One region of the Saccharopolyspora sp. ID03-671 genome, then DNA from elsewhere that is predicted to be linked to it. Evidence: riboswitches for the same ligand, from Rfam matches in the RefSeq annotation. Region 1 holds a riboswitch; each other region holds the start of a gene.
What was found. A riboswitch is a leader RNA that binds a small molecule or an ion and turns the genes downstream of it on or off. The one in region 1 is predicted to bind cobalamin.
Positions count from the first base shown of each region.

Region 2: it holds a riboswitch for cobalamin, as region 1 does, so the genes downstream of both, REH65_RS23220 (putative cobaltochelatase) here and metE (5-methyltetrahydropteroyltriglutamate--homocysteine S-methyltransferase) in region 1, are expected to answer to the same signal.
Region 3: it holds a riboswitch for cobalamin, as region 1 does, so the genes downstream of both, REH65_RS05090 (Rossmann-like domain-containing protein) here and metE (5-methyltetrahydropteroyltriglutamate--homocysteine S-methyltransferase) in region 1, are expected to answer to the same signal.

Region 1 is NZ_CP134054.1:1,286,553-1,293,347, forward strand. It holds gene REH65_RS06075 (ribonucleoside-diphosphate reductase subunit alpha) at 1-1,826, shown strand, start outside; gene REH65_RS06080 (ribonucleotide-diphosphate reductase subunit beta) at 1,835-2,893, shown strand; gene metE (5-methyltetrahydropteroyltriglutamate--homocysteine S-methyltransferase) at 3,079-5,349, opposite strand; cobalamin riboswitch at 5,495-5,693, opposite strand; gene REH65_RS06090 (VOC family protein) at 5,849-6,619, opposite strand; gene REH65_RS06095 (helix-turn-helix domain-containing protein) at 6,688-6,795, opposite strand, start outside.
Region 2 is NZ_CP134054.1:5,005,661-5,012,455, reverse strand. It holds gene REH65_RS23225 (MFS transporter) at 1-1,013, shown strand, start outside; gene REH65_RS23220 (putative cobaltochelatase) at 1,380-3,404, opposite strand; cobalamin riboswitch at 3,443-3,628, opposite strand; gene REH65_RS23215 (GNAT family N-acetyltransferase) at 3,775-4,257, opposite strand; partial or broken gene REH65_RS23210 (S1 family peptidase) at 4,336-5,075, opposite strand; gene REH65_RS23205 (LysE family translocator) at 5,454-6,080, shown strand; gene REH65_RS23200 (MFS transporter) at 5,994-6,795, opposite strand, start outside.
Region 3 is NZ_CP134054.1:1,077,547-1,084,341, reverse strand. It holds gene mtnB (methylthioribulose 1-phosphate dehydratase) at 1-187, shown strand, start outside; gene REH65_RS05100 (acireductone dioxygenase) at 187-759, shown strand; gene REH65_RS05095 (GNAT family N-acetyltransferase) at 873-1,439, opposite strand; cobalamin riboswitch at 1,538-1,713, shown strand; gene REH65_RS05090 (Rossmann-like domain-containing protein) at 1,967-2,695, shown strand; gene REH65_RS05085 (PLP-dependent cysteine synthase family protein) at 2,692-3,822, shown strand; gene REH65_RS05080 (MFS transporter) at 3,819-5,096, shown strand; gene REH65_RS05075 (ABC transporter substrate-binding protein) at 5,093-6,631, shown strand; gene REH65_RS05070 (ABC transporter permease) at 6,631-6,795, shown strand, end outside.

The DNA.
Region 1 (6,795 bases):
GCGAGGACGACCGCGACGCGCGGGCCGTCGAGTTCTACCGGCTGCTGTCGTCGTTCGACTTCATGGCCTCCACGCCCACGCTGTTCAACTCCGGGACCACCCGGCCGCAGCTGTCCTCGTGCTTCCTGACCACTGTGGACGACGACCTGCAGTCGATCTTCAGCTCGTACCGGAACAACGCGCTGCTGGCCAAGTACTCCGGTGGCCTGGGCAACGACTGGACCCCGGTGCGCGGCATCGGCGCGCACATCCACGGCACCAACGGCGAGTCGCAGGGCGTGGTGCCGTTCCTCAAGATCGCCAACGACACGGCGGTGGCGGTCAACCAGGGCGGCAAGCGCAAGGGCGCGGTGTGCGCCTACCTGGAGACCTGGCACATCGACGTCGAGGAGTTCCTCGACCTGCGCAAGAACACCGGCGACGACCGGCGGCGCACCCACGACATGAACACCGCGAACTGGGTGCCCGACGAGTTCCTGCACCGCGTCGAGGCCGACGAGTCCTGGACCCTGTTCTCCCCGGACGAGACCCCCGACCTGCACGACCTCTACGGCGAGGAGTTCGCCGAGCGCTACCGCGCCTACGAAGCCGCGGCCGATCGCGGCGAGATCCGGGTGTTCCGGCGGGTGCGCGCGGTGGAGCTGTGGCGGCGGATGCTGACCATGCTGTTCGAGACCGGGCACCCGTGGATCACCTTCAAGGACCCGTGCAACCTGCGCTCGCCGCAGCGGCACGCCGGCGTGGTGCACTCGTCGAACCTGTGCACCGAGATCACGCTGAACACCGCCGCCGATGAGGTCGCGGTCTGCAACCTGGGGTCGGTGAACCTCGCCCGGCACGTCACCGCCGACGGGCTCGACCGCGAACGGCTGGCCGCGACCGTGCGCACGGCGGTGCGGATGCTGGACAACGTCATCGACATCAACTTCTACACGATCCCCGAGGCCGAGCGGTCCAACTCCCGGCACCGGCCGGTCGGGCTCGGGTTGATGGGGTTCTCCGACGCGCTGCTCGCCCAGCGGATCCCGATGTCCTCGCCGGAGGCGGTGGCCTTCGCCGACCGCAGCATGGAGGAGATCAGCTACCACGCGATCGCGGCGTCGAGCCGCCTGGCCGAGGAGCGCGGGCGCTACGAGACGTTCGAGGGATCGTTGTGGAGCCGGGGCGTGCTGCCGATCGACTCGCAGGAGTTCCTGCGGGATTCCCGCGACCTGGACTCCTCGTCCACTCTGGACTGGTCTTCACTCCGGGAACGCGTGCGCTCCAACGGGATGCGGAACTCCAACGTGATGGCGATCGCGCCGACCGCGACCATCGCCAACATCTGCGGTGTCGGGCAGTCGATCGAGCCGCTGTACCGCAACCTCTACGTCAAGTCGAACATGTCCGGTGACTTCACCGTGGTCAACCCGCACCTGGTGGCCGACCTCAAGCGCGCCGGGCTGTGGGACGAGGCGATGGTGGCGGACCTGAAGTTCTTCGACGGCTCGCTGGGACCGATCGACCGGATCCCCGACGAGCTGAAGTCCCTCTACGCCACGGCTTTCGAGATCGAGCCGCGGTGGCTGGTCGAGGCCGCGGCGCGGCGGCAGAAGTGGATCGACCAGGCCCAGTCGCTGAACCTGTACCTGGCCACGCCCAGCGGCCGCAAGCTCGACGAGCTCTACCGGCTGGCCTGGCGCAAGGGCCTCAAGACCACCTACTACCTGCGCTCCTCCAGCGCCACCCACGTGGAGAAGTCCACGCTGCGCGGCACCGACGGCAAGCTCAACGCCGTCCCGGCCGCCTGCTCGGTGGAGGACCCGGAATGCGAGGCATGCCAGTGACTTCCCAGATGAGCACCGCGACCGGATTGGGCGCCATCGACCGCGACGGCGGACGCGTCGACGTCACCGACAAGGCGATGATCAACTCCCGGGCGGACGTCAACCAGCTGCTGCCGCTGAAGTACGGCTGGGCGTGGGACAAGTACCTGTCGGGGTGCAACAACCACTGGATGCCCACCGAGGTGTCGATGCAGGCCGACATCGCGCTGTGGAAGTCCCGCGACGGGCTCACCAACGACGAGCGCACCATGCTCAAGCGCAACCTCGGGTTCTTCGCGACGGCGGAATCGCTGGTGGCCAACAACATCGTGCTCGCCGTGTACCGCCACCTGACCAACCCGGAGTGCCGGCAGTACCTGCTGCGGCAGGCCTTCGAGGAGGCCGTGCACACCCACACGTTCCAGTACATCTGCGAGAGCCTGGGGCTGGACGAGGGCGAGCTGTTCAACGCCTACCGGGAGGTCCCGTCGATCGCCGACAAGGACGCGTGGGCGCTGCGCTACACCCAGAACCTGGAGAACCCGGACTTCGCGACCGGGACGCCGGAGGCCGATCAGGCGTTCCTGCGGGACCTCATCGCGTTCTACGTGATCTTCGAGGGCATGTGGTTCTACACCGGGTTCGCGCAGATCCTGTCGCTGGGCAGGCGGAACAAGATGGTCGGGATCGCCGAGCAGTACCAGTACATCCTGCGCGACGAGTCGATCCACCTGAACTTCGGGATCGACTGCATCAACCAGATCAAGCTGGAGAACCCGCACCTGTGGACCCCCGAGTTCCAGCAGGAGGCCCGCACGATGCTGCGCGAGGCGTGCGAGCTGGAGAACGCCTACGGCCGGGACACCATGCCGCGCGGGATGCTCGGGCTCAACGCCGAGCTGTGCGAGCAGTACATGCACTTCATCACCAACCGCCGCTGCGCCCAGCTCGGCCTGGAACCGGTCTTCCCCGAGACGGACAACCCCTTCCCCTGGATGTCGGAAACGATGGACCTCAAGAAGGAGAAGAACTTCTTCGAAACCCGGGTCACCGAGTACCAGTCGGGCGCGGCGCTGAGCTGGGACTGACCGCCGCCGCGGGACCGTTGGTCACCAGGTGACGGTTTTAGCCATAATTGACCGGGCATAACGGACATTGATCATGGGTGATTATGGCTAAAACCGTCCACTTGCAACGACCGTTGTCACAGTGAGCCGCCGCCGGGGCCCGGGGGCGAGCCTTTGGTCAGGCTCGCCCCCGGTTTCCGGGGCGGTCAGGCTCGGAGGCGGTGGGCCGCCTCCGCCATGTTGCGGAGGGCACGTTCGACCTCGGCGTAGTCGCGCGTCTTGAGACCGCAGTCGGGGTTGACCCACAGGCGTTCGGCCGGAACGGCCTGCACAGCGGTCTTGAGCAGCTCGGCCATCTCCTCGACACCGGGAACGCGGGGCGAGTGGATGTCGTAGACGCCCGGGCCCACGCCCCGGTCGAAGCCGACCTCGTTGAGGTCGGCGAGGACCTCCATGCGCGAGCGGGCCGCCTCGATGCTGGTGACGTCGGCGTCGAGGGCCACGATCGCGTCGATGACGTCGCCGAACTCCGAGTAGCACAGGTGGGTGTGGATCTGCGTCGCCTCCGCCACCCCGGACGTCGCGAGCCGGAACGACTCCACCGCCCAGTCCAGGTAGGCCGGGCGCTGGTCGGCGCGCAGCGGGAGGAGTTCGCGCAGCGCGGGTTCGTCGACCTGCACCACGCGGATCCCGGCGGCCTCCAGGTCGCGGACCTCGTCGCGGACGGCCAGCGCGACCTGGCGCGCGGTGTCGGCCTGCGGCTGGTCGTCGCGCACGAACGACCACGCCAGGATCGTCACCGGGCCGGTGAGCATGCCCTTGACGGGCTTGTCGGTGAGCCGCTGCGCGTGCTCGGCCCACTCCACGGTCATCGGTTCCGGCCGCCACACGTCGCCGAACAGGATCGGCGGCCGGACGCAGCGGGAACCGTAGGACTGCACCCAGCCGTGATCGGTGGTGGCGAAGCCTTCGAGCTGCTCCGCGAAGTACTGGACCATGTCGTTGCGCTCGGGTTCGCCGTGCACGAGCACGTCGAGCCCGAGGTCCTCCTGCAGCGCGATGACGCGCTCGACCTCGTCGCGCATCCGCTGCCGGTAGGTGGCCTGGTCGATGCGCCCGGCCCGCAGCGCCGCGCGGGCCTTGCGGACGTCGGTGGTCTGCGGGAAGGAGCCGATCGTGGTGGTCGGCAGCGGCGGCAGCCGCAACGACTTCTCCTGCGCGGCTTGCCGTTCCGGGTAGTCCGCGCGCCGCGAGTCACCCGGCCGGAGCGAGTCGAGCCTGGCGCGGACGCGGTTGTTGCGGACCCGCTCGGCCGCGGCCCGGTCGGCGATGGCGGCGCGCGCGTCGGCGAGCTCGGCGTCGACGACGTCCCGTCCCTCCCGCAGGGCGAGGCCGAGGGTGACGACCTCGCGGACCTTCTGCGCTGCGAACGACAACCACGGCTTGACCTGCGGATCCAGGCTCGGTTCGGCGTCGACGTCGTAGGGCACGTGCAGCAGCGGGCAGGAGGTGCCCAGGGCGAGCTCGTCGGCCGAACCGAGCAGCGTGGCCGCGGTGATCAGGCACCGGTCGAGATCGGCGCGCCAGACGTTGCGGCCGTCGACCACGCCCGCGACCAGGACCTTGTCCCGCAGCCCGGTGGTGGCCACGACGTTGTCCTGAGTGGACGGATCGGTGACGAGGTCGACCGCGATGCCCTCGACGGGCGTCGAGGCGAGCACCCCGAGCGCGTCTCCGGGATCGCCGAAGTAGCAGGCGGACAGGATCGCGGGCCGTTCGGTCAGGTCGCCGAGCCGCCGGTAGGTGTTGCGCAGCGCGTCGAGCTCCCCCGGCGTCCGGTCGGCGGCCAGGGCGGGCTCGTCGAGCTGCACCCACTCCGCCCCCGCGCGGTGCAGCTCACCGAGCAGGCCCTCGTAGGCATCGGTGAGCTCGGCGAGCTTGTCGAGCGGGTCGAAACCCTCCACCGCGGGCTTGCTGAGCAGCAGGAAGGTCAACGGCCCCACCAGGACCGGCCGGGTCTCGACGCCCAGCTTCCGGGCCTCCCGGAACTGCTCGACGACTGTGGTGTCGGTGAGCGCGAAGCGCGTGTCCGGGCCGATCTCGGGCACCAGGTAGTGGTAGTTGGTGTCGAACCACTTCGTCATCTCCAGCGGCGGCACCGCCTCGGTACCGCGCGCCATCGCGAAGTAGGTGTCCAGCGCGCCGAGTCCCAGCTCGGCGTAGCGGGGTGGGACGGCGCCGAAGGTGACGGCGGTGTCCAGGACCTGGTCGTAGTAGGAGAACGTGGTGCCCGGCACCGAGTCGAGGCCGGCCTGGGCCAGCCCCCGCCAGGTGTTCTCCCGCAGCGTGCGCGCGACCTCGCGCAGTTCCGCCTCGTCGCTGCGCCCGGCCCAGTAGGACTCCAGGGCGCGCTTGAGCTCCCGGTTCGGGCCGATCCGGGGATATCCGAGGACGGTGGATCCGATCTTGCTGGTCAACGCTCTCTCCTCGCGAGCTCGACTTCGACGGTCGAGGTCCTCGCGACAGGCGCGCCGACCCGCGGGCGCACCTCGCCCACCGGTCGTCCGCCAGGTCCTCCCGCGAGACCTCGGACCAGCGCGCGCCGGCGGCGCGCGCACCGATGGCAGGTATTCGGACTCGCGGGCAACCGTCGGTGTGTCGGGGGGAAGTTCTCATGAAAACTTCCCCGTCCACCGAACGGACCTACTGGCCGTCGCTTCCCAGGCCGCGAGGCCCAGTGCTCATGACGGCGGTCGTTCCCGCTCACCGCTGCGGGGCAGTCCCGGATTCGCACCGGGTTCCCTCTTGCCTCGCCCGAACCGCGCTCAGCGCAACCGCCCGGACGAACCACCAGCGCCCCCAGCCTATCCGGACGCGACCCGCTGACAACCCCGTTCCCGCGCCCCGGGCCCCCGACACGCGAGCTGAGCACCGGTTCGCCGCGCGAGGAGATCCCGATCACGCCCCGGTGGCGGATCAGCCCCCGAACTTGGGCGCTCCCACCGAGAACGGGGTGCCGAACGGGTCCCGGATCTCGGCCATGCGGCCGTAGACCATGTCGTAGGGCGCGGCCGCGGTACCTCCCGCGGCCGCGGCCCGCTGGGCGGTCGCGTCGGCGTCGTCGACCATGAACAGCGTGCCCCAGGCCGAGGACGTGGCCGCGGGGTCGCCGACGATGCCGCCGATCTCGTGGCCGTCCGGGCGGCGCAGGAACGTGAAATCGTCATCACCCAGGTAGCCGTCGGAGTCCAGCCCGAAGTCGAACACGGAGGCGTAGAACGCCCGTGCGGCACCGGGGTCGGGGGTGACGAGATCGTTGCGCAGCAACGCGTTCGGCTCGTTGACCAGGCGCGTTCCGACGTGGTTCTGGCCGTGCCAGAGCCCGAACTGGGCGCCGACCGGGTCCTTGACGAGCGCCATCCGGCCCTTGTCCATCACGTCCATCGGTGGCACGACCACCTGCCCGCCGGCCGCCTCGGCCTTGGACACGGTCGTGGCGACGTCATCGGTGGCGAAGTAGACGTTCCACCAGAACTCCGTCGCCGACTCGTCGTGGTTCGGCATGATCGCGGCGACCTCGCGGCCCTCGACCAGGCACATCGTGTAGCGGCCCATCGCCTCCGGGCCGACGTCGAACTCCCATCCGAACACCGCCCCGTAGAACTCCATCGCGCGATCGAGGTCCGGGATCCCCAGGTCGATCCACGCCGGGGTGCCGTTGGGCTGCGTCGAATCCAGCTTCGTCATGGCTCCTCCAAGAGGGGTGCGGACGCCACGACGGTAACCACGACCTCCGACGAATCGCCCAGCGAAGCTCAGGTCTTGATCGGCGACCAGGACCGGATCCAGGTGTCGGGATTGCTCAGGTCCGGGGTCGCCGTGGCGTTGCGGACCACCGGAACGCGCATGAGCATCCCGAAGTT
Region 2 (6,795 bases), 3.4 Mb from region 1:
TGGCCTACGGCCTGTCGCAGCCGGTGTGGGGCATCCTGTCGGACCGCTTCGGCCGCATCCCGATCATGCGCGCGACGCTGCTGGCGGCGGCCGCGACCGGCCTGATCTCCACGTTCGCCCCGTCGCTGCCGGTGCTGATCGGGGCCCGGGTGCTGGCGGGCGCGTTCATGGGCGCGGTGGTTCCGACGACGCTGACCTACGTCGGCGACACGGTCTCCCAGGAGCGGAGGCAGGGCGCGCTGTCGGACCTGATGGCCGCTCAGGCGCTGGGCACGGCGATGGCGATGGCGGTGGGCGGCGTCCTGGCGCACTGGCTGGACTGGCGCGTGGTCTTCGCGGTGCCGGCGGTGTTCGCGGCGATCTGCGCGCTGCTGCTGCGGAACCTGCCGGAGCCGCAGCGCGCGGCGGTGACCGGCGGTGTGGGCGCCCACATCGGCGGCGTGCTCCGCAACCGCTGGGCCCTGCTGGTCTTCGGCCTGGTCTTCGTGGAGGGCGCGGTGCTGCTCGGCACCATGACTTTCCTGGCATCGGCCCTGGTCAGCGCAGGCCTGGACGTGGCGGTCGCGGGCCTGGCCACCGGCGCCTACGGCGTGGGCGTCCTGATCTTCTCCCGCGTCGTCAAGGCGATCAACTCGAAGCTCCCGGTCTCCCGCCTGATCGCCATCGGCGGCACCCAGATGGTCGTCGGCTACGCCCTGGTCAGCCTCGACACGAACCTCACCACGACGATCATCACGGCCCTCCTGCTCGGCGGCGGCTGGTCCTTCATGCACTCCTCCCTCCAGGCCTGGGCCACCGAGGTCGCCCCGGAGGCGAGAGGAACAGCGGTGGCCCTCTTCGCCTGCGCCCTCTTCCTCGGCAGCGCAGCAGCCTCAGCAGCAGCAGGCCCCCTTGCGGACCACGACCAGTACACGATCCTGTTCGCCACAGCAGGAGCAGTAGCGATCCCCCTGGTAACCACAGCCACATACGCCAGAAACCGCTACAAGAACAAACAACCACAACCAGCCTGAACAGCAAGAACGTCAGGCAAGCACCGAAGGTGCTTTCTCCTTACCCCACCTAGGACGCTTGCACCGCCGCGGGTTCTCAGACGTTCTCTGGGGAGGACAGCCGTAGCGCCGTGTATTGGCATACATAAGTCTCGGATCCCGGAGCCAGAGGGCGTCTGAGGTTCCGCTACTGGCACCGCCAAGCAACCCAGCCACCGGAGTAATCCCGTCGAAAAAAGAGCCCCGCGCTCAACCGGCCTGGGGGTCGCTGGGAGCGCGGGGCACTTTGGAGGTCCACCCCTGGGGGTCAGGTGGACTGGTCGTCACCGTACCAATCCGACCGAAGGGTCGGTACTCGCAGGGTTGAATCTCGTAACCAAAACGAGACTAAGCCGCCAACCCGCTGTCACCGCTGACGGCCCGGACGACTCCGGCGACGTTCTCGGCGGAGAGCTCTTCGAGCCGCAGGCTGGGCCCGCCCAGGGCTGTGGCCAGCTGGTTCGCGAGTCCGAGCTTGACGGCACCGTTCTCGCAGTCGACGACGACGGAGGCGGTTCCGGTGCTCGCGAGGACGCGGGCGGCGCGCAGGGAGTCGTCGACGGCCTGCTTGGTGCCGGTGGTCCCGCCGACGCCGACGGTGGCCTTGCCGTCGGTGAGCAGCACGACGAGGGGCCGGCGCTGCGGGTCGCGGGTGGCTTCGGTGCGGATGACGTGCTGGGTGCGCAGCAGCCCGTCGGCGAGCGGGGTGCGCCCGCCGGTGCGGAGGCTGCGCAGCCGGGCGGCGGCGATGTCGACGGACGAGGTGGGCGGCAGGGCGAGTTCGGCCTTGTCGCCGCGGAAGGTGATCACGCCGACCTTGTCGCGCCGCTGGTAGGCGTCGCGCAGCAGGGACAGGACGGCGCCGCTGACGGCGCTCATCCGGTCGCGTGCGGCCATGGAGCCGGAGGCGTCGACGGCGAAGAGCACGAGGTTGCCCTCGCGGCCTTCGCGCAGGGCCCGGCGGACGTCGTCGGAGCGCAGGACCAGACCGGGTCCGCTGCGGCCGCGCGCGGCCTGGTGGGGCGCGGCGGCGGCGAGGGTGGCGGTGACGTGCAGGCCATGGCCGTCGACGGTGGTGGCGCGGGTGGTGCGTCCGCTGCGGGAGCGGGCGCGGGACCGGCGTCCGGGCGCGCCTTCGCCGAGCCCGGGCACTTCCAGCAGCCGGGCGCGGAAGGACTGCCCGGCGCCGACCGGGGAGCGTTCGGAGTCCCCACCTCCGGGCTGTTCCTGCTGCTCACCGCCTCCGCCGCCGTTCGGTCCGGTGGGCTCGTCCTGGGGTTCGCCGCCTCCACCGGGGCCGCCGTCGCCGCCTCCGTCGGGGTCGTCGTCCGGGTCTTCCGGCGCCTGGTCGTCGGCCTGCTCGGCGGCGTCGGACATCGCCTGCTGGAGCTGGTCCTCGGCCATGCCGGGCTCGTCGAACGGGTCGCGGCGGCGCCGGTGCGGCAGCGCGAGCCGGGCGGCGGCCTCGACGTCCTCCTCGGCGACGGCCCCGGCGCCGCGCCAGGCGGCGTGGGCGACGGCGGTGCGGGCGAGCACGAGGTCGGCGCGCATCCCGTCGACGTCGAAGGCGGCGCACAGCGCGGAGATCCGGCGCAGTTCGGAGTCGGGCAGCACGACGGTCTCGACGCGGTCGCGGGCGGCGCGGATGTGCTCGGCGAGTTCGGCGTCGGCGTCGGCCCACCGGGCGGCGAACCCGGCGGGGTCGGCTTCGAAGGCGAGCCTGCGGCGGACGACCTCGGTGCGGGTGCTGACCTCGCGGCTGGCGGCGACCTGCACGGTGAGGCCGAAGCGGTCGAGCAGCTGCGGCCGCAGCTCGCCTTCCTCGGGGTTCATGGTGCCGACGAGCAGGAACGACGCGGCGTGCGAGACGGAGACGCCGTCGCGCTCGACGTGCGCGCGGCCCATGGCGGCGGCGTCGAGCAGCAGGTCCACGAGGTGGTCGTGCAGCAGGTTGACCTCGTCGACGTAGAGGACGCCGCGGTGCGCTCCGGCGAGCAGGCCGGGCTGGAAGGCGCGGACGCCTTCGGTGAGCGCGCGTTCGAGGTCCAGGGAGCCGATGAGCCGGTCCTCGGTGGCGCCGACGGGCAGTTCGACGAGCTGCGCGGGCTTGCGGGTGGCGGTCTCGCCGTGCGGGGCGTCCGGGCACTGCGGGTCGGGGGCGGTGGGGTCGCAGCCGAAGCGGCAGTCGTCGACGACGTCCAGCGCGGGCAGCAGCGACGCCAGTGCGCGCACGACGGTCGACTTGGCCGTGCCCTTCTCGCCGCGCACCAGCACACCGCCGATGCGCGGGTGCACCGCGTTGAGCAGCAGCGCGAGCCGCAGGTCGTCGTGGCCGACCACGGCGGAGAAGGGGAAGCGGGGGGCAGCGGACATGCCGGTGTGGTTCCTTCCTCGGGGTGCGGACGCCCCGCTGTCGGGAACAAGGGGCCGCAGTGTCCTGACTCCCGGATCGTCACGTCCCTCCGGCCTTCCCAGGTCACCCCGGTGGCTCGCGCGGGAGGTCCGCTCCTCGGTCACAGTGGCGCCGACCGTGCCGGACTCGCACCGGCTTCCTGCCAACACCCCTTGCAAACGGATTCAGCTCGATGATCCCAGAAGGAGATCAAGCACCCAACCGCCGGCGCGGGAACTCACAGTTTCACGAGCTTGGCGGTGCGGGTAGCGGAACCTGATCGGCTCCGCGGACTCCGCGCGCCGCTCCTGATGCACGCCGACACGGAGTACTCGCCACGAAGAGGGAACCTCAACGACCGGCGGTGACGCTTGCTCGGCGGGGTTCGCGGCGCATGTCGACGTGCGGGATGCCGTCTTCGAGGTATTCGTCGCCGACCTCGACGAAGCCGAAGGACGCGTAGAAGCCCTTGGCGTAGGTCTGGGCGGACAGCACCGCGGGCGAGTTCTGCACCTCGGCGACGGCGGCGCGCATGAGCTTGCGGGCGATGCCGAGGCCGCGGGCGCTCTTGGCGGTGCAGACGCGGCCGATGCGGTAGGTGCCGTCGGGGTCCTCCAGCAGCCGGAGGTAGCCGAGCACGTAGTCGTCGGCGGAGTCGACCCAGAAGTGGCGGGTCGAGTCCTCCAGGTCGCGGCCGTCGAGCTCGGGGTACGGGCACTCCTGCTCGACCACGAAGACGTCGACGCGCAACCGCAGCATCCGGTAGAAGTCCGAGGCGTCGAGGTCTGCGGTGTAGGCGCGTTGCACGGCTGTCGCGAGCGGCTGAAGGGTCACCCTTACCTGGATATCACAGGGCTTCCCCGATCCCAGCATTCGCGGGCGCCGGGAGTTGTGCAGACCACTCGCCCCGCATCACGGCGCGTAGCTGGCCAGGCGGGTGTAGACGCCGGGCGTTCCGGGACGGCCGCAGCCGGTGCCGTAGGACACCACGCCTATGAGCCTGCCGTCGGCGACGATCGGGCCGCCGGAGTCCCCGCGCACGCGTCGCGGCCGCCTTCGGGGTAACCGGCGCAGAACATGCTGCGCGGGTCGTAGGTCGGGTAGGCGGAGCGGCAGGAGTCGTCGGGGGCGACGGGCACCTCCACGGAGCGCAGCGTGTCGGAGGCGGGCCCGTCCTCGCTGGTGCGGCCCCAGCCGTAGACGCGCGCCGCGGTGCCCGGCCGGTACGGCTCGGTGTCGCCGGGGGTGACGACGGGCAGCGGGCGCTGCGGCAGCGACGTGGCGAGTTCGAGCACGGCGAGGTCGTCGCCGGTGGTGAAGTCCTCGTAGCCGGGGTGCACCTTCACCTCGTCGACCTCGGCCTCGGTGCCCTCGGTGCTGCGCAGGTCGGTGCGCCCGGCGATCACGCGGATGTCCTTCGGGGAGCGCTCGGCCCCGGTGAGCGGGTCGTGCGCGCAGTGCGCGGCGGTGATGACCTCACCGGCGCGGATGAGGGTGCCGCCGCAGTACTGGTTGCCGTAGCGGTCGGTGAGCGCGACGACCCACGGCGCGTCCTCGGTGCTGGCGCCGGAGCCGCCGAGGATCCGGGACTGCGGCTGGTCGTCGCCGGTGATCGCCGGCCCGGCGTGGGCGACGGGGCTCCCGACTGCCATCGCGGTGACGGTTCCGGCGAGGGCGAGCGCGCGCAGCGCCCGGTTCTTGTCGATCGGTCCGTGGTCGTCGCGGCCCAATGCGGGTGCCTCCAGCTGTCGCGGTGATCGTGCGGAGCGGACACACCGTAATCACCCGCACACCGAAACATCACGAGGCGCAACTCACAGGTTCGCGGGAAAATATTTCGTTAAACTTGGTTCCGGAAACAAATCCTTTCGCGCTTGTCGCCGTCGACCGGCGCGCCTCCATCCCGCGGCGACGCGGACCCGGGGTCCCTCCACCACCGGCGTCCGCCGATTTCGCCTGACCGGATGACGAGATGAACCTGATCAAGCGACGCAGCAGCGGTTGCTGCCCGATTCGGAGAGGACTCCGCCGTGCTCCTGGACCTGACGCCGTTGCCCGCCTTCCTGCTGGCGAGCGCCGTCGTGATCATCACACCGGGAGTGGACGTCTTCCTGCTGCTGCGCACATCGCTCAACCACGGCCGCAAGGCCGGGCTGCTGGCGCTGGCCGGCATCCACACCGCCAGCGCGTTGCAGGTCGCGCTGGTCATCTCCGGGCTGGGGGCGCTGATCACCAGCGCGCCGGGCGTCATGGTGGCGCTGAAGTGGGTCGGCGCGGCCTACCTGCTCTACCTCGCGGCGACGATCGTGCGCGGCTACTGGCTGACCCGCCGCGAGACCGGCTCGCTGGACGTGCCGCCGCCGGAGGACGCCAACCCCTACCTGCGGGGACTGCTCAGCAACCTCACCAACCCGAAGATGCTGCTGTTCAGCCTCGCGTTCCTGCCGCAGTTCGTCGGCGCCTCGACGCAACCGGCGCTGCAGCTGGTCGCGCTGGGCGCGGTGTTCCTGCTGCTCGCCGCGATCTGGGAGGTGACGATCGTGCTCTCGGCCGCCGGGATCGCCGACCGGCTAAAGAACCCCCGAGTCTCGAAGTCGCTGGACGCGCTGAGCGCGACGGCCTTCGTGACCATCTCCATCGGCCTCGTCGCGAGCTGACAGCAGCGTCAGCAGCGCGAGCCCGGCCAGCACCAGCAGCACGACCGGCACCGACACCACCCCGGAGAGCAGGCTGATGACGAACGGCGTGCAGAAGCCCAGGTAGGCCAGCACCCACATGATCGCGGTCAGCCCGGCCAGCTCGGCGGGCCCGGCGATCCGGCCGACCATCGTCAGGCAGTAGGTCGACACGAAGCCGTAGCCGGTGCCCAGCGTCAGCGAGGCCAGCAGCCCCAGCCACGGCTGCACCTGCCACGCCGCGATCGCCGCCAGCACCAGCCCGGCGGCGATCGCCGGGAGCCCGAACACTGCCGTGGCCCGCACCCCGTTGCGGGCGATCCGGCGCGCCCACGGCTGCACGACCGCCCCGAAACCCGGCGCGCACAGCGTCGACAAGCCCGCGTAGAGCACCTCGAAGCCGGGTGCGTGGGCGGTGACCTGCGCGGGAAGGACCGCGAAACCGACGGTCGGGCACAGGAAGATCCACGGCGCCACCGGCGCCACCCGCCGCAGGAAGCGCGGGTCGCGCGCACCCCGCCCGCGCGGCGCCCCGGCCGCGTGCTCGACGCGGGTCTCCGGGCAGCGCCACGCAAGCGGCAGCGTCACCGCGCACAGCAGCAGGTGCGGAACGTAGGCGCTGACCAGCGGGAACGGGCCCCAGGTAGCGACCAGCGCGGAGGCCAGCCCGCTCACGCTGAAGCCGACGGCCAGCAGC
Region 3 (6,795 bases), 210 kb from region 1:
GACGGTGCTGGGGGATGCGTTCGAACGCGGCTTCCGCGCGGACACGCCTGCGCTGCTGGTCGCGCGGCACGGGGTCTACGTCTGGGGCGAGGACCTGCTCGAGGCTCGCCACCGGCTCGAATGCCTGGAGTGGTTGCTCCGGTTCGCCACGGCCACCAGCATGAACGTTGTTGAAGGGAGTGCGTGATGACGCTGTTGACGGTGTGGGCCGACGACGCCCCCGACGAGGTGCTGCTGCGGTCCACCGACGGCGAGGAGATCGCCGCCGAGCTCAAGGAGCTGGGCGTCCGGTTCGAGCGCTGGCCGCTGGTGGACCTGCCGGCCGAGCCGACATGTGACGAGGTGCTCGAGGCGTACTCGGACCAGGTGCAGCGCGTCGTGGACACCGAGGGCTACGTGCTCGTGGACGCGATGAGCATGATCCCGGAGGGCACGCCGGAGTGGGCGGAGAAGGCGGCCGTGGCTCGCGAGAAGTTCCTCTCCGAGCACACCCACGACGACGATGAGGATCGCTTCTTCGCCCGCGGCGCAGGCGTGTTCTACCTCCACGTCGGCGACCGCGTGTACGCGGTGCTGTGCGAAGCGGGCGACCTGATCAGCGTCCCCGCCCACACGACCCACTGGTTCGACATGGGCACTCGCCCGGACTACGTCTCGGTCCGCTTCTTCCACGACGAGGACGGCTGGGTCGGCAACTTCACCGGCAGCCGCCTCGCCGACTCCTTCCCTGACTTCGACACCTTGATCGCCTCGAAGTAGTCCACAGGATCGGAGCTGCGCGCGGCGACCACGGCAAGGATGTGAACGGTGTGGTGGGCGCCGGGGAACCCCGATCCGTTGATGCCGGGGGGTACCAGTAGCGAGAGCGCAGGTCACGTGCCGGTCGTGGCTGGTGGTACCGGGATCTCGAAGTGGATGGTCGGGCTGTACTGGCTGTGGTTCCGCGCGTCGTAGATCTCCTTGGCCACGCTGCGCCAGAAGGGTTCTGCGCCTTCGATCGCCGGATTGGTGTGCAGGTAGATCGTGTCATAACGCCCGGTTTCGGCGATGAACTCGCATGACTGCTCCACCAGGGCACGGGCGAGCCCGTTCCTTCGGTGTTCGGGATTGACGTAGGTGCGGAACAGCTGGGCGGTACCGGGTGTGCCGTAGCGGTCGGCGATCCACTTCGGGTGTGGTGGATTCTTCGGCCCACTGGCGCGGACAGCGGCCGTCCCGACGACTTCGTCACCAAGCGTGGCGACGAACAGTGCTTGGCCTGGTGTGTGGAAGTAGGTTCGTTCGAGGTCGATCACGTCGGCGTGCCACTCGGCAACGTATCCGTGGCCCATGACCCAGTAGAAGGTGTTCAACATCAGCGTCCGAGCATTGTCGATGTCTTCTCTGCGGGCGCGTCGCACCTCGTAATCCCCGAGCACGCGGACTTTCTCCTGCAGCATTTCCACCTCCACATGTTCAAATGAACAGATCATCATTGTTGCTAGATCTGTGCAATAGATATCACTTGGCGATTGACTGCGCGCGGTTCCTGCTGCGATGTTGGTTCGAACATCCATGTGACGGCGTGGAGGAAGCCGGTGTGAATCCGGCACGGTCCCGCCACTGTGAGTGAGGAGTCGTCTTCGTTCGAGCCACTGCCGAGTGTCCGGTGGGAAGGCTGAAGGCGACGTCGATCCACGAGTCAGGAGACTCGCGTCGTCACGCCGATTCGTACGGGGTCGCGGAGCCCCGGAGGAGGTCACCGGTGCGTCCGGATCAGTGGGTCGTCGTGTCATTTTCGGGCCTGTCGAGGGCTCGTCTCGTTGCTGTCCGCATCGCATAGGGCCATGCGCTTCGTGGCCGTTCCTCTTGCGATGTGGAGACAACTGTGTCTGTGAGTTTTCCTTTTCCGCGGCAGCGCGCTCATTCGGCGTTGGAACGCGTGATCGGTGATCGGGACGGGAAATCCGTCGAGGCGAAGACATCGGTGGCTTTCCTGACCGTGCAGGCGGCGCAGCACGTGGGGCGCCGCAGCGGTTATGTGAACGCGGTGCTGAGCGTGCGGGTGGGCTCAGCGGTGGGCTCCTGCGCGGTCGAGCCCGGTGAGATCGACGACGAGGTCGTGCGCGAAATCGTCGGGGCCGATTTGGCCGAGCTGCTGCGGCACCCCGTGACGGCGGTGCGGGTGGCCGCGCTGGACGCCTGCCTGGGGGATGCGGTGCCGCACGCGCGGCACCCGCGGGCGCGCTCGGTGCGAGTGCCCGCGGGGACCTCGCTGGAGAAGTCCACGGCGCGTGCCCGTGCTGTGGCTGAGCTGGTCGAAGTGCCGGCAGGCGGGCGGGTCGCCGTGGTCGGGGTGGTCAACTCGCTTCTGGCGGCACTGCGCGAACGCGGGATCGACTACGTGCCCTGCGATCTCAAGGGCGGCGTGACGGAGTGGGAGGAACCCGTCCTCACCGATCACCAGCGCGCGATCGACGGTGCCGACGCGGTGCTCGCGTCCGGAATGGTGCTCGGCAACGGCACGTTCGACTCCATCGCCGCGCTGTGCCGGTCGCGGGAGCTGCCGTTGGTGATGTTCGCCCAGAGCGGGAGCGCGGTGTTCCGCGAGATGCTGGGCGAGGAGATCACGGGGCTGTCGGCCGAGCCGTACCCGTTCTTCTGGCTCAGCGGCGGCGACACCGACGTCCACCTCTACCGAGGGGGTCTAGGGTGATCCCGCTGCAGCAGGGCGCCGCCGACGGTGTCGCGGGTGGCAGGAAGTGCGAGTCGTTGCTCGATCTCATCGGCGACACCCCAGTGCTGCGCGTGGCGACACCGCTTCCGCGACCGCACCCGGGGTTCTGGGCGAAGCTGGAGTCGGTCGGTCCGGCGACCATGAAAGCCCGTGCTGCGCTGTCGATGCTGCGCGGCGCCCGCGAGCGCGGTGAGCTCCGCACCGGGGCTGCGGTGGTCGAGTCCAGCAGCGGCACCCTCGCCGTGGGACTGGCGTTCGTGGGCTCGGCGCTGGGACATCCGGTGGTCATCGTTGCCGACTCCGAGCTCGACGAGATGACCCGGCGGTTGTTGCGCGCCTACGGCGCCCGCGTGGAGATCGTCCCGCAACCACATCCGGTCGGTGGGTGGCAGCGGGCACGGCTGGACCGGGTGCACGAGCTGTTGGCGGAGATTCCCGGCGCCTACTGGCCGGATCAGTACAACAACCCGGACAACCCAGCGGGCTATCGGGAGATGGGCCGCGAACTCACCGTGCAGTTCGACGAGCTCGACGCGGTGGTGTGCAGCGTGGGAACCGGTGGTCACAGCGCGGGCATCGCCTCGGTGGTGCGCAAGCGGTGGCCCGGAGTGCGCGTCGTGGGCGTCGACTCGCCGAGGTCGAGCCTGTTCGGCCAAGTGCCCGGGCATCGCCTGATGCGCGGGCTGGGAAGCAGCATCCACCCGGGCAACGTCGCCTACGACCAGTTCGACGAGGTGCACTGGGTGGGGCCTGCCGAGGCGGCCGACGCGTGCCGCAGGCTGGCCGCGCGCAGCTTCGTCAGCGGTGGCTGGAGCACGGGTTCGACCGCGATGGTCGCCGCGTGGTGCGCGCGGGAACTCGATTCGGATCGGGTCGTGGCGGTCTTCCCCGACGGTCCGGACCGGTACTGGGAGTCCATCTACGACGACGACTTCTGCCGGCACCACGACTTGGTCGCACGCGCCGCCATGCCCTCCACCGTGGACCACCCGCGCGAGGCCGTGGGCCGGCGGTGGGCGCGGTGCCGCACCGTGGCTGATCCGTGCTGCCGACGAGCCACCTCGGGGCAGTGGTGCCCGGTGTGCGAGGAGGGCGCGACATCATGACGAGCAAGGGAGCTTTCCTGCGGTTGTCCACGCCCGCGCGGTTGCTGGTGGTCAACCAGTTCGGGATCAACGTCGGCTTCTACATGCTGCTGCCGTTCCTCGCCTCCTACATGAGCCACGACCTCGGCTACGGCGCGGCCGTGGTCGGACTCGTGCTCGGAGTGCGGAACTTGAGCCAGCAGGGCATGTTCCTCGTGGGAGGAACCGCCGCCGACCGGATCGGCTGCCGGCCGATGATCATCCTCGGTTGCGCGCTGCGGGTGGTGGCCTTCGGCCTGTTCGCCTTGCTCACCTCGCTGCCGGGCCTGGTCCTGGCCGTGGTGCTGACCGGACTGGCCGGGGCTCTGTTCAACCCCGCCGTGCGGACCTACCTGATGCACGAGGCGGGCGAGCACCGGGCGGAAGCGTTCTCGGTGTTCAACGTGTTCGCCCACGCCGGGACCCTGGTCGGGCCGCTGCTCGGCGCGTTGCTGCTGAGCATCGACTTCCGCGCGGTCGCGCTGGTGGCCTGCCTGGCCTTCGCCGCGCTCACCGCCGCGCAGATCGCGGTGCTGCCGCACCGGGAAGTCGAACCGCAGGGCAGCAGCGTGCTCGGCAGCTGGCGGGAAGTCGTGACCAACCGACGTTTCCTGGCGTTCACGTTGTCGCTGTCGGCCTACTTCGGCCTCTACAACCAGCTCTACCTGACGATTCCGCTGGAAGCCCAGCGCGTGTCGGGGCTGTCGTGGGCGATCGCGGTGGTGTTCGTGGTCTCCACCGTGATCGGAGTCTTCGGCCAGGTGCGGATCACGAACTGGTGCCGTGGGCGCTGGTCGTCGGGGCGCTCGACGGCGGTCGGGTTGGCGTGCATGGGGTGCTCGTTCGTCCCGCTGATGGTGGCCGGGCCGCTGCTGCCCACGCGCGAGGTGGGCGAGACCGGCCAGAGCTGGGTGCTGCTGCCGGTGATCGTGACGACCGTGCTGTTCACCGTCGGCCAGGCGATCACGAACCCGTTCGCGATGGAGTTGCTGCCGATCGTGGGCAGCGAGCGGCTCGCGGGGACCTACTACGGCTTCTACTACCTGGTGTCGAGCCTGGTTGCGGCCGGTGTCAGCTGGCTCGTCGGAGCGATGCTCGACGCGTTTTCCTCGCCGGGGCTGCGCTGGTTGCCGTGGCTGGTGCTGTGCGCGGTGGGTCTGGCCGGTGCGGCGGGCACCGCCGTGATGCACCGGCGAGGCCTGCTGACGCGGAATCCGGCACCGTGCCGGAACGATGAGAGGAAGGCAGGAGCATGAGCGAAACCGGCAAGCGCCCACTGTGGAGTCGTCGGAGGATGCTGACCACGGCGCTGGGTGCCGCGGCAGCTCTGCCGCTGGCCGGGTGCGCCGGTGCGGGAGCAGGGGGCGGCGGTCGGCTTCGAGCGGCGTTCCCGACGTCGGGCGCCAAGGAATCGCTGGATCCTCACACCAGCTCGCTGTTCGTCGACCAGGCCCGGGCCAAAGCGCTATTCGACACGCTGGTCGCCTACGCAGACGACATGAGCGTCGTGCCGCGCCTGGCCGAATCGTGGGAGCCCGACGGGACGGGCACCCGGTGGCTGATCCGGCTGCGCCAGGCCAGGTTCCACGACGGCCGGCCGGTGACGGCCGAGGACGTGCTCTACAGCTTCCGCCGCATCACCGACCCGGCCACCTCGGCGGCTGCGGCCAAGCAATTCGTTGGCGTGAACTTCGCCGTCAGCCGCGCTCGCTCGGCCACCGAGCTCGAAGTGGTGCTCAACAGCCCCAACTTCGAGTTCCCGTCGGCGTGGGGCGCGCCAGGCGCCGAGATCGTCCCGGCGGGCACGACCGACTTCCACGCCCCGGTGGGATCGGGACCGTTCCGCTTCGTGGACTTCCAACCGGGCGCGAGCGCGGTGTTCGCGCGTTTCGACGGTCACTGGTCCGGCGCCCCGACGCTGCCGGAACTGGAGTTCGTGCCGATCAACGAGGACTCGGCCCGCGTGGCGGCGCTGCTGTCCGGTCAGGTGCACTATGCCCACGACATCGGCGCGAACGCTGCGCGCCAACTCGAAGCCGATCAGCGGGCCCAGCTGCTCTCGGCCGAGCGCAGTACCATGCAGGCGGTCGCGTTCAAGGTCGACCGGGCACCGTTCCGCGACCCTCGCGTGCTGCACGCGGTCCTGCGCGGCGTGGACCGCCGGGCGCTCGTCGACGTCGCTCTCAGCGGCAAGGGCGACGTGGGCAACGATCTGTTCGGCAAAGGACTGCGCCACTATGCTGAGAACGTGGCGCAGCGACCGCGCGACGTCGACCGCGCGAGGGCGCTGCTGCGCGACGCGGGTGCCGAGGGCTTGGCGTTCGATCTGCTGACCAGCGGCGCCGACCCGTACTTCGAGCCGGCGGCGATGCTGATCGCCCAGCAGCTCGGCGACATCGGCATCCGAGTCACCCCGCAGGTGCGCCCTTCGGAGACGTACTTCTCCGACATCAAGGAACAGGGCGTGGCCGCGCACACCAGGACCGCGGCCCTGCCGGTGGCGGCATTCCTCGGACAACGGATGACCAGCGGCAGCGGGACCAACAACTACACCCACTTCCAGTCGCCCGAGTTCGACGCGCTGTTCAGCACGGCGCTGGCCACCGCCGACGAAGGAGAGCGGGCGCGGCTGCTCTCCCAGGCCCAGCAGCTCGCGCACGAGCGCAGCGGGCTGATGGTGTGGGGCTTCAGCAACTGGAACGTCGCGGTCACCGGCGACGTCCGGGGCTTGCGGGCGGCCACGCCGAACTCCCTGGACTGGGCCCGGTTCGACCGCGCCGAGCTGGGTTGATGCCGAAGTTTGCGATCAGGCGGCTGGCCACGGGACTCCTGCAAGTCGTCGCGGTCGTCACCGGCGTGTTCGTGCTGACTACCTGGCTGCCGGGCGACACAGCGGTGGTCGTGCTGGGCGAGAACGCCACCGAACAGCAACTGGCGGCACTGCGCGACCAGCTC